Linked DNA regions of Teredinibacter purpureus. The protein of the gene in region 1 interacts with the protein of each later gene in a pairwise test. Links are inferred from orthologs where the notes say so. Each region holds a gene or a part of one and is shown on either strand. Other genes may lie near its edges.

Region 1 (6,355 bases):
TCATGCTGCCATTTCGGAAAGCGTCAACGCTAGCCGAAAACTAAAAAAAACGTGGGCAAGTAAACTTATTAACGGTTTGTTACGTAATTTTTTACGTAACCGCGCGGAAATTGAAACAACGCTAACACACGATAACGCGTATCTTTTTAGTCACCCTCAGTGGTTTTTCGATCAGTTAAAATCAAGCTGGCCAGACCACTACGCTGCTATTCTTAACGCCAATAACCTGCAACCGCCAGTTTGCTTGCGTATCAATACTACGCTCAATTCACGCGATCATTATGTGCAACAGCTTAACGCCTTAAGCATTCAAGCCGAGCCGCTCACATACGCACCCGAAGGTATACGGCTACTAGAAAGTATCGACATTCGTACGCTCCCAGGTTTTGAACAAGGCCATTTTTCGGTACAAGACGAAGCGGCCCAACTCGCGGCAACCTTACTGGATTGCCAAGCTAACGATCGCGTTTTAGATGCCTGCGCAGCGCCGGGCGGAAAAAGTTGTCATATCCTCGAGCGCCAACCCGCTATTTCATCCCTTACTTGCGTTGATCTTGAAGCAAATAGAATGAAGCGCGTCGAACAAAATCTTGCGCGTCTGAGACTCACCGAAAAAGCCACACTGAAAGTGGCGGACGTTGGCGACACCGACGCTTGGTGGGATTCACGACTTTTCGATCGCATATTGCTGGACGCGCCCTGCTCCGCTACTGGCGTTATACGCCGGCATCCCGATATAAAACTACTGCGCCGCCCTAGCGATCTTGCTAAGCTTGGTGGCTTACAATTGCAGCTGTTAACGGCCTTGTGGCAAACGTTGGCGCCCGGTGGGGTGCTGGTTTATGCAACCTGTTCAGTATTGCCGATAGAAAACGAACGCATTATTACCGCGTTCCTTGCGCAACAACCCGACGCTACGCACCTGCCTATAGCGGCAAGCTGGGGAATTGCTCGGCCCATTGGTAGACAGTTGTTTCCCCAAGTGGGTGGCCACGACGGTTTTTACTATGCTCGATTGTGTAAAGCTAAAGGAAGCGAACCGGATTAAATTACCGGTTAACGGACCATTATGAAGATTATTATTCTTGGCGCCGGACGTGTAGGTGGCACACTGGCCGCAAACCTTGCCAACGAAGCAAACGATATTACAGTGGTAGACCGCAGTAATACCCAATTGCGCGAGCTACAAGACCGTATCGATATAGGCGTTGTAGGCGGCCACGCCTCCCATCCGGAAGTACTATTGCGCGCCGGCATTGAAGACGCCGACATGCTAATTGCCGTAACAGGGGTCGATGAGATCAATATGGTCGCCTGCCAAATCGCCCATAGTCTATTCCGTACCCCCACCAAAATTGCCCGTATTCGCTCACAAGCCTACGCAAACTACGAAGGGTTGTTTCATAACGACGCAATACCCGTCGACGTAATTATTAGCCCCGAACAAATCGTTTCCGATTACCTTTACCGTCTTATCGAGCAGCCAGGCGCGCTCCAAGTATTGGACTTTGCCGAGGGTGCCGTGCAACTCGTAGCGGTCAAGGCATTTTACGGCGGCCCACTCGTTGGCCAAGAGTTGCGGTTTTTACGCAAGCACATGCCCAATGTAGACACCCGCGTAGCCGCCATTTACCGCCGTAACCGCCCAATAACGCCGAGCGGCTCTACCGTTATCGAAGCCGATGACGAAGTCTTTTTTATTGCCGCTCGCGCCGATATTCGTGCCGTAATGAGCGAGTTACGCCGCGTAGACAGGCCCTACAAACGCATTATTATTGCCGGTGGTGGCAACATAGGCCTACGTCTCGCTCAAAAACTGGAAAGCAACTATTCGGTAAAAGTAATCGAAAAGAATAAAGCCCGCAGTTACGAGCTAACCGAAAGCCTCACCAATAGCATAGTGTTACTGGGCAACTCATCGAACCAAGAATTACTGCAAGAAGAAAATATTGATGACACCGACGTTTTTCTCGCTGTCACCAATTCCGACGAGGCCAACATCATGTCGTCTATGCTGGCAAAACGCATGGGCGCACGAAAAGTATTAACCTTAATCAGCAACCCCGCCTACGCAGATCTCGTGCAAGGCGGCGAGATAGATATAGCTATATCGCCACAATTAGCAACCATAGGTACACTTTTAACGCACGTTCGACGCGGCGACATTGTTAACGTACATTCTCTTCGTCGCGGTGCAGCAGAAGCTATTGAAGTAATCGCCCACGGCGACGCAAAAACCTCTCGCGTAGTAGGCCGCGCCATTGAAGATATCGACTTACCCGAAGGCGCGACCATTGGCGCCATTGTGCGCGAAATAGACGGCAGTCAAGAAACAACCCTGCACGGCGGCAATGTAGCGCTGAGCGCTTCAACCATAGGTAGCCGCCAGAATGTTCAAGAAGTGCTAATTGCACACGACGATGTTGTTATCGAGTCCGGTGATCATGTCATCGTATTTCTTATTGATAAACGCTACACCCGCGATATTGAGCGGCTATTCCAAGTCGGGTTCACCTTCTTCTAATGCATTACGCCATTATCGCCAAGGTTCTCGGTATTTTGCTGATGCTGTTCAGCTTAACGCTAATGCCGCCCGTATTTGTGTCGCTGTGGTACGGCGACGGCGCATACGACAGCTTTATTCTCGCGTTTGGCATTACCTTTTCCACCGGTCTCATTGCATGGTTACCGGTTTACCGTATACGGCAAGATTTAAGTACGCGCGATGGCTTTCTAATTACCTCACTATTCTGGACGGTACTCGCGCTTTTCGGTTCGTTGCCGTTAATGTTGGCCGACGCTACACAAATGTCGGTGGTCGATGCAGTATTTGAATCACTCTCGGGGCTTACCACCACGGGTGCAACAGTCTTAACAGGGCTTGATCAGCTGCCTCGCTCAATTTTGTTTTATCGCCAACAGCTCCAGTGGCTGGGCGGCATCGGTATTATTGTGATCGCCGTAGCCATTTTACCCATGCTCGGCGTAGGCGGCATGCAGCTTTATCGCGCCGAAACGCCCGGCCCCGTTAAAGATAGCAAGCTCACACCGCGCATTACGGAAACAGCCAAAGCGTTGTTCCTTATCTATTTAGCACTTACATTAGCCTGCGCCTTCGCCTACTGGCTGGCTGGCATGCCGCCTTTCGAAGCCATTAGCCATGCGTTTTCCACCGTTGCGATTGGCGGCTTTTCTACGCACGACCAAAGCATAGGCTACTACGACAGCGGGCCTATCATGCTGGTGTGCAGCTTTTTTATGGTGCTATCAGGTATCAATTTCGCCCTCCATTTTTTCGCTTGGCAAAGCAAAGGCATACTGCACTATTTTGATGACCCAGAATTTCGTTTTTACGCCAGCATGATTCTGCTGGGTATGGCGATAACCGTTGGGTATCTAGCGTCATCTAACACCTACGATTTACAATCCAGCGTGTTGTTCGGTGTGTTCGAACTGATTTCCATTTTAACTACCACCGGTTTTGGTGTTGCAGACTTCTCCGTGTGGCCCACCTTCTTACCCTATCTCATATTCCTGTTCGCGTTCATGGGTGGTTGTGCAGGCTCCACCGGTGGCGGCATTAAAATGATTCGCGTACTGCTTATTATTAAGCAAGGCCTGCGAGAAATTCACCGCCTCATTCACCCCAATGCGGTAATCCCCATAAAAATCGGTAAAAAAACCGTGTCCGACCGCGTTGTTGAAGCTGTATGGGGATTTTTCGCGGTCTATGTGGTGGCCTATTTAGTCATGTTTTTATTACTCCTTGGCACGGGTTTAGATTTTATAACCTCCTTTACCGCCGTTGGCGCCTGCTTAAATAACCTCGGCCCAGGTCTAGGCGAAGTGTCCGCTCACTACGGCAATATTAATGCCGCCGCTAAGTGGATTTTATGTTTCGCGATGCTGCTAGGACGCCTCGAAGTCTTCACCTTACTCGTGCTTTTCACGCCCATGTTTTGGCGACGTTAACCTTCTTAAGCTCGCTTTTCCCTATCAACACTCACATTCGTCATACAAATTAGCCCAACATCGACGATTTTTTAGATCCATTCACTATAGGTTAGTGGCATTTAATACACTTATTTGTAATATAAAAATATTTAACAGCCTATTCCATGCCGCATCTCAATCCGTTCAACCACCTTGCTATACAAGGATATCAGCAGCTCTTTTATCGCTATCGCAACCAAACCTTGCTCTCTCCTTTCTCCCGCACGCCTCTTTTAGTCAATTTGACAATATAAGATCGCGCACGAATAATCGATGCGCTGAATGGAAATCATTGCCTATCGGCCTCTATTCACACACCTCGCTTTGTTTCAGGATTACCTTGCTGACAAAGTCGTAATCACTGTTGAGTTCTGTTGCTAGACAACACATAACGCCAGGGCGAGACCGATTACTTACATAATAAAAAATTACGCTGAGTATCGATGCTATGAAAAATAAGACTTCTATTTTACGTGGGGCCCAATTACTAACGGCCGCCATTGTCAGCACCCTCGCATTTTCGGCTAACGCTCAACTAGCGAATGGTGACAGTAAATTTTTAGGGAATATTATTGCAGGTTCAGTGCCGGGTAATTTCAGTAACTACTGGAACCAAGTAACGCCGGAAAACGCCGGTAAGTGGGAAGCTACCGAACCTAGCCGTGACAACATGAGCTGGGGCGGGGTTGATACAGCCTACAATTATGCGCGCAGCAACGGTTTTCCGTTTAAGCAACATACCTTTGTTTGGGGCTCTCAAGAACCCAGCTGGATAGGTAACCTTTCCCAAAGCGAACAAAGAGAAGAAGTAGAGGAGCAAATGCAAGCCTACTGTAACCGCTACCCCGATACTGAATATATTGACGTGGTAAACGAATTGTTTCACGCACCGGCCTCTTATAGAGAAGCCCTTGGTGGTGATGGTTCCACGGGGTGGGATTGGGTGGTATGGTCCTTTGAAAAAGCACGCCAACATTGCCCCAACGCACAACTACTGATCAACGAATACGGCGTCATTAACGATCGCGACCTAATCTCACGCTATAACGATGTCGTTCGCATTCTCGACAACCGTGGGCTAATCGACGGCGTAGGTATTCAAGCCCACTGTTTTAACGTTGATGACATGTCAGGCTCACAGATTACCTCAAACTTAGATTTACTCGCCGAAACAGGCCTACCCATCTATGTTGCTGAACTGGATATTCGCGGTGCGAATGGTTCTGAAAGCAGCCAGCGCGACCGCTACGCCGACAAATTCCCCGCATTTTGGGAGCATTCATCTGTCGCAGGTGTCACGCTCTGGGGCTATATTTCTGGCCAAACATGGAAAGATAATACCGGTATTGTCTCGTCTGGCGGCAACGAAAGCCAAGCCATGACGTGGTTAAAATCTTATTTTGATGGTGCTTCACCTACGCCGGAACCTACTACAGCGCCAACCCCCACACCTAGCGCAACGCCAGCCCCAACATCTGAACCAACCGGCGCTAACGAAATTATCGTTCGCATGAGTGGCGAAACAGGCGAAGAGTCTGTGAGCTTGGAAATAGGTGGCGCAGCCATCGCCACTTGGACACTCACAGCCTCTATGGCGAACTACACGGTGAACACCGACGCCTCCGGCGACATTCGCGTAGCCTTCACCAATGACGGTGGCGACAACGATGTTCAAGTCGATTACGTGAGTGTAAACGGCGACGTTCGTCAAGCAGAAGACCAGGACGATAATACCGCGGCCTACGGCAACGACTCATGCGGCGGCGGAACACTCACCGAAATGATGCACTGTGACGGCTCAATCGGTTTCGGCGATGTTTCCGGCAGTAGCCCAACACCTGCTCCAACGGCTGAACCAACGCCCACCGCTGAACCTACGCCTACGCCCACCGCTGAACCTACGCCTACGCCCACCGCTGAACCAACGGCAGTACCCACAAGCGAGCCAACACCACTACCCGGCGGCGATAACGAAATCGTAGTCCGTATGACCGGCGTAACCGGTGAAGAGTCGGTAAGCCTTGACGTTAGCGGGGCCACTATCGAAACGTGGACGTTAAGTACCGCAATGCAAGAGTACGCGGTAAACACCAACGCAACCGGTGAAGTACGAGTTGTCTTCCGTAACGACGGCGGCGATAACGACGTACAGGTTGATTACGTTAGTATTAACGGTGATGTTCGCCAAGCCGAAGACCAAGACGATAATACGGCCGCTTATGGCAACGATTCTTGTGGCGGCGGCACCCTTACAGAAATGATGCACTGCGACGGCTCAATTGGTTTTGGCACAGTATCGGGATCAAGTACACCTACGGCGACACCAGTACCAACAACACAACCAACACCTGCTCCAGACACC
Region 2 (2,735 bases), 590 kb from region 1 along the record:
GAATCAACTCAGTGACGATACCCCCAACCTAGCGCAAGCCAAAACCTTAGTACGCGACTATCTCGACGTACTGGGTAGCCGTGACTTCAAGCAACTCATGCGTAAACTGCGTATAAAGGAGCCCGAGCTCCAATCGGTTATCAGTGTTATTCAGAGCCTGAACCCTCGCCCCGGCGAATCCATAGGGGCAGACGAAACAGAATATGTTGTACCCGATGTTTTTGTTGCCAAAGTTAACAATCGCTGGCAAGTCCAATTAAATCCCGATATCGCGCCAAAGCTGCGGATAAACTCAGGCTACGCCTCACTAGTGAAACGAGCAGATTCCAGCTCCGATAACACCTTCTTGCGCGACAACCTTCAAGAAGCTCGCTGGTTTCTCAAAAGCCTACAAAGCCGTAATGAAACGCTATTAAAGGTCTCCACGTGTATCGTTGAAAAACAACAAGGCTTTTTAGACTATGGGCCAGAAGCCATGAAGCCCATGGTGTTGCACGATGTCGCAGAAATAGTCGAAATGCACGAGTCGACCATTTCCCGTGTCACCACTCAAAAGTATATGCATACCCCTCAAGGTATATTCGAACTGAAATACTTCTTTTCGAGCCACGTGGCCACAGACACAGGTGGAGAATGCTCATCTACCGCCATTCGCGCGATCATTAAAAAGCTCGTTGCCGCCGAAAACCAACGCAAGCCGCTCAGCGACTCAAAAATTACCGGCTTACTCGCCGAACAAGGTATCAAAGTGGCGCGTAGAACCATCGCCAAATACCGAGAATCGCTGCATATCCCTCCCTCAAACGAACGTAAACGACTAGTTTAAAACACGCTATCTTTCTTAATAGAAACTTTTTTTAACTACATTCCTATTCCACACTTGGATCACGCAACAATACTGGTAGAATGCGCGCCAAATCGCTGGGTAATAACACATAAGAGCACCGCTCTTTATAGGCCTTTTAACCCAGCCACAGGCCACCGAAAGGATTAGTAACAACTTAACCTCATGCAAATTTCTTCCATTCTTACTGAAGACCGCTGCAAAGCCCATATCACCGGCGCCAGCAAAAAACGCCTCCTTGAAAGCTTGGCGACCATTTTTGCAGACTCATTGCCCGAAGGTGACGCCACCGCACTGTTTCAAAACCTTGTGGGGCGCGAACGCTTGGGCTCAACCGGTATAGGCCAAGGCATCGCCATTCCACACTGCCGCTTTGCCACTAAGGGCGAAACGCTATGCGCCTGCCTAACACTCGACACCCCAATAGATTTCGATGCCGTTGATGGCGAACCCATCGATCTAGTGTTTGCCATGCTAGTGCCAGAAGACGCAGAAGACAGCCACCTGCAGGCCCTCGCAACACTAGCGGAAGCGTTACAAAACCCCAGCTATGTCGAAGAGTTGAGAGCTTGTCCCAACAATCACGAACTATTTCGTATTGCAGCTGGTGTAAACTGATATCAAAAAATTGGCTATAGTCAATAAAGACTAATGTCCCATAGCCCTTTCTTATCATGTTCATAACCCACTAGATAAGGCGATACCCGCACATGCACTTGCTTATCATCAGTGGTCGATCAGGCTCAGGTAAAACCTCCGCTCTCCACCTACTGGAAGATGAAGGTTTCACCTGTATAGACAACCTGCCTGTAAACCTTTTACCCGCGCTCATAGAACAAATAAGCTCCACTCGCGAAGCCAATGCACAGCGCTTTGCGATTGGCATAGACGCTCGCAATATTTACAGTGACCTCAGCAAGTTATCCGAACTTATACAAAGCGCCCCTATTAAACGTGACGACTATCAAGTGGTCTTTTTAGACAGTTCTCGCGAAGTACTATTAAAACGCTTTAGTGAAACCCGACGTCGCCATCCCCTTTCCGACGAATATATTGGCCTCAACGAAGCCATCGCGCGGGAGAAAACGATTCTACAACCCATGGCCGCTGCCGCAGATGTCACTATCGACACCTCAAGCCTTAGCCTCCATGAATTGCGTAGCGCAATCAAACACCTTGTTGTAGGCGAAGAAAGCAAAGGTACAGCGCTTATGTTCAAATCATTCGGCTACAAATATGGCGTACCGGTTGATGTTGATTTTATTTTTGACGTTCGGTGCCTACCGAACCCCTATTGGAGCACGCAGCTACGTGAGCACAGCGGGCTAGAACCAAAAGTGATTGATTACCTTAATGGCGAAACAGAAGTCGAAGAAATGTTTAACGACATATTAACGTTCGTACGCAAATGGACACCTCGCTTTGAAGCCAACAACCGGAGCTATTTAACCTTTGCCATTGGCTGTACCGGTGGCTGGCATCGCTCGGTTTATATGTGCGAGAGGCTAGCGAAAGCGTTAAAAGACGACTATAAAAATGTTCAAACGCGTCACAGACAACTCGAGAACAAACCCGGCCATTAGCAGCGTACGCCAGACACTCACGCAGCAACCGATAAACTCTTCACCAGCCACATTAGCGAAGCGCCCATGCAGGAAAAGCACCTACAGATAATCAACAAGCTTGGGCTACACGCGCGTGCAGCCACCAAGCTTGCCAATATCGCTAACCGCTTCTCCGCACGTACAGAGGTCACCGCCAACGGCAAATCTACTGACGCAAAAAGCATCATGTCGCTGATGCTACTCGCCGCCTCCAAGGGCACTGAAATACAGCTTCGCACCGAAGGTGAAGACGAAGAAGCCGCAATGGCCGCAGTCACAAATTTAAT

What was found. Proteins that work in one complex are often made in the same cells at the same time.
Region 2: the proteins of trkA (region 1) and H5647_RS06640 interact in binary tests that used the Escherichia coli proteins (3 or more experiments, as listed by UniProt). The link is inferred for Teredinibacter purpureus from one-to-one orthologs.

What each region holds. Positions count from the first base shown.
Region 1 is NZ_CP060092.1:903,057-909,411, reverse strand. Bases 340-3,296 are described here. They hold trkA (Trk system potassium transporter TrkA), read left to right. Parts: upstream 340-1,069; coding sequence 1,070-2,524; downstream 2,525-3,296. Other genes in these bases: H5647_RS03770 (TrkH family potassium uptake protein), read left to right, coding at 2,524-3,296; rsmB (16S rRNA (cytosine(967)-C(5))-methyltransferase RsmB), read left to right, coding at 340-1,048. Also shown: more of rsmB, read left to right, coding at 1-339; more of H5647_RS03770, read left to right, coding at 3,297-3,972; H5647_RS03765 (endo-1,4-beta-xylanase), read left to right, coding at 4,442-6,355. UniProt on the Escherichia coli protein: Part of the constitutive potassium transport systems TrkG and TrkH. May regulate the transport activity of TrkG and TrkH systems. Binds to NAD(+) and NADH.
Region 2 is NZ_CP060092.1:1,491,481-1,494,215, reverse strand. It holds H5647_RS06640 (PTS sugar transporter subunit IIA), read left to right. Parts: upstream 1-1,009; coding sequence 1,010-1,462; downstream 1,463-2,735. Other genes in the region: H5647_RS06630 (HPr family phosphocarrier protein), read left to right, coding at 2,494-2,735; rapZ (RNase adapter RapZ), read left to right, coding at 1,555-2,427; H5647_RS06645 (RNA polymerase factor sigma-54), read left to right, coding at 1-826. UniProt on the Escherichia coli protein: Seems to have a role in regulating nitrogen assimilation.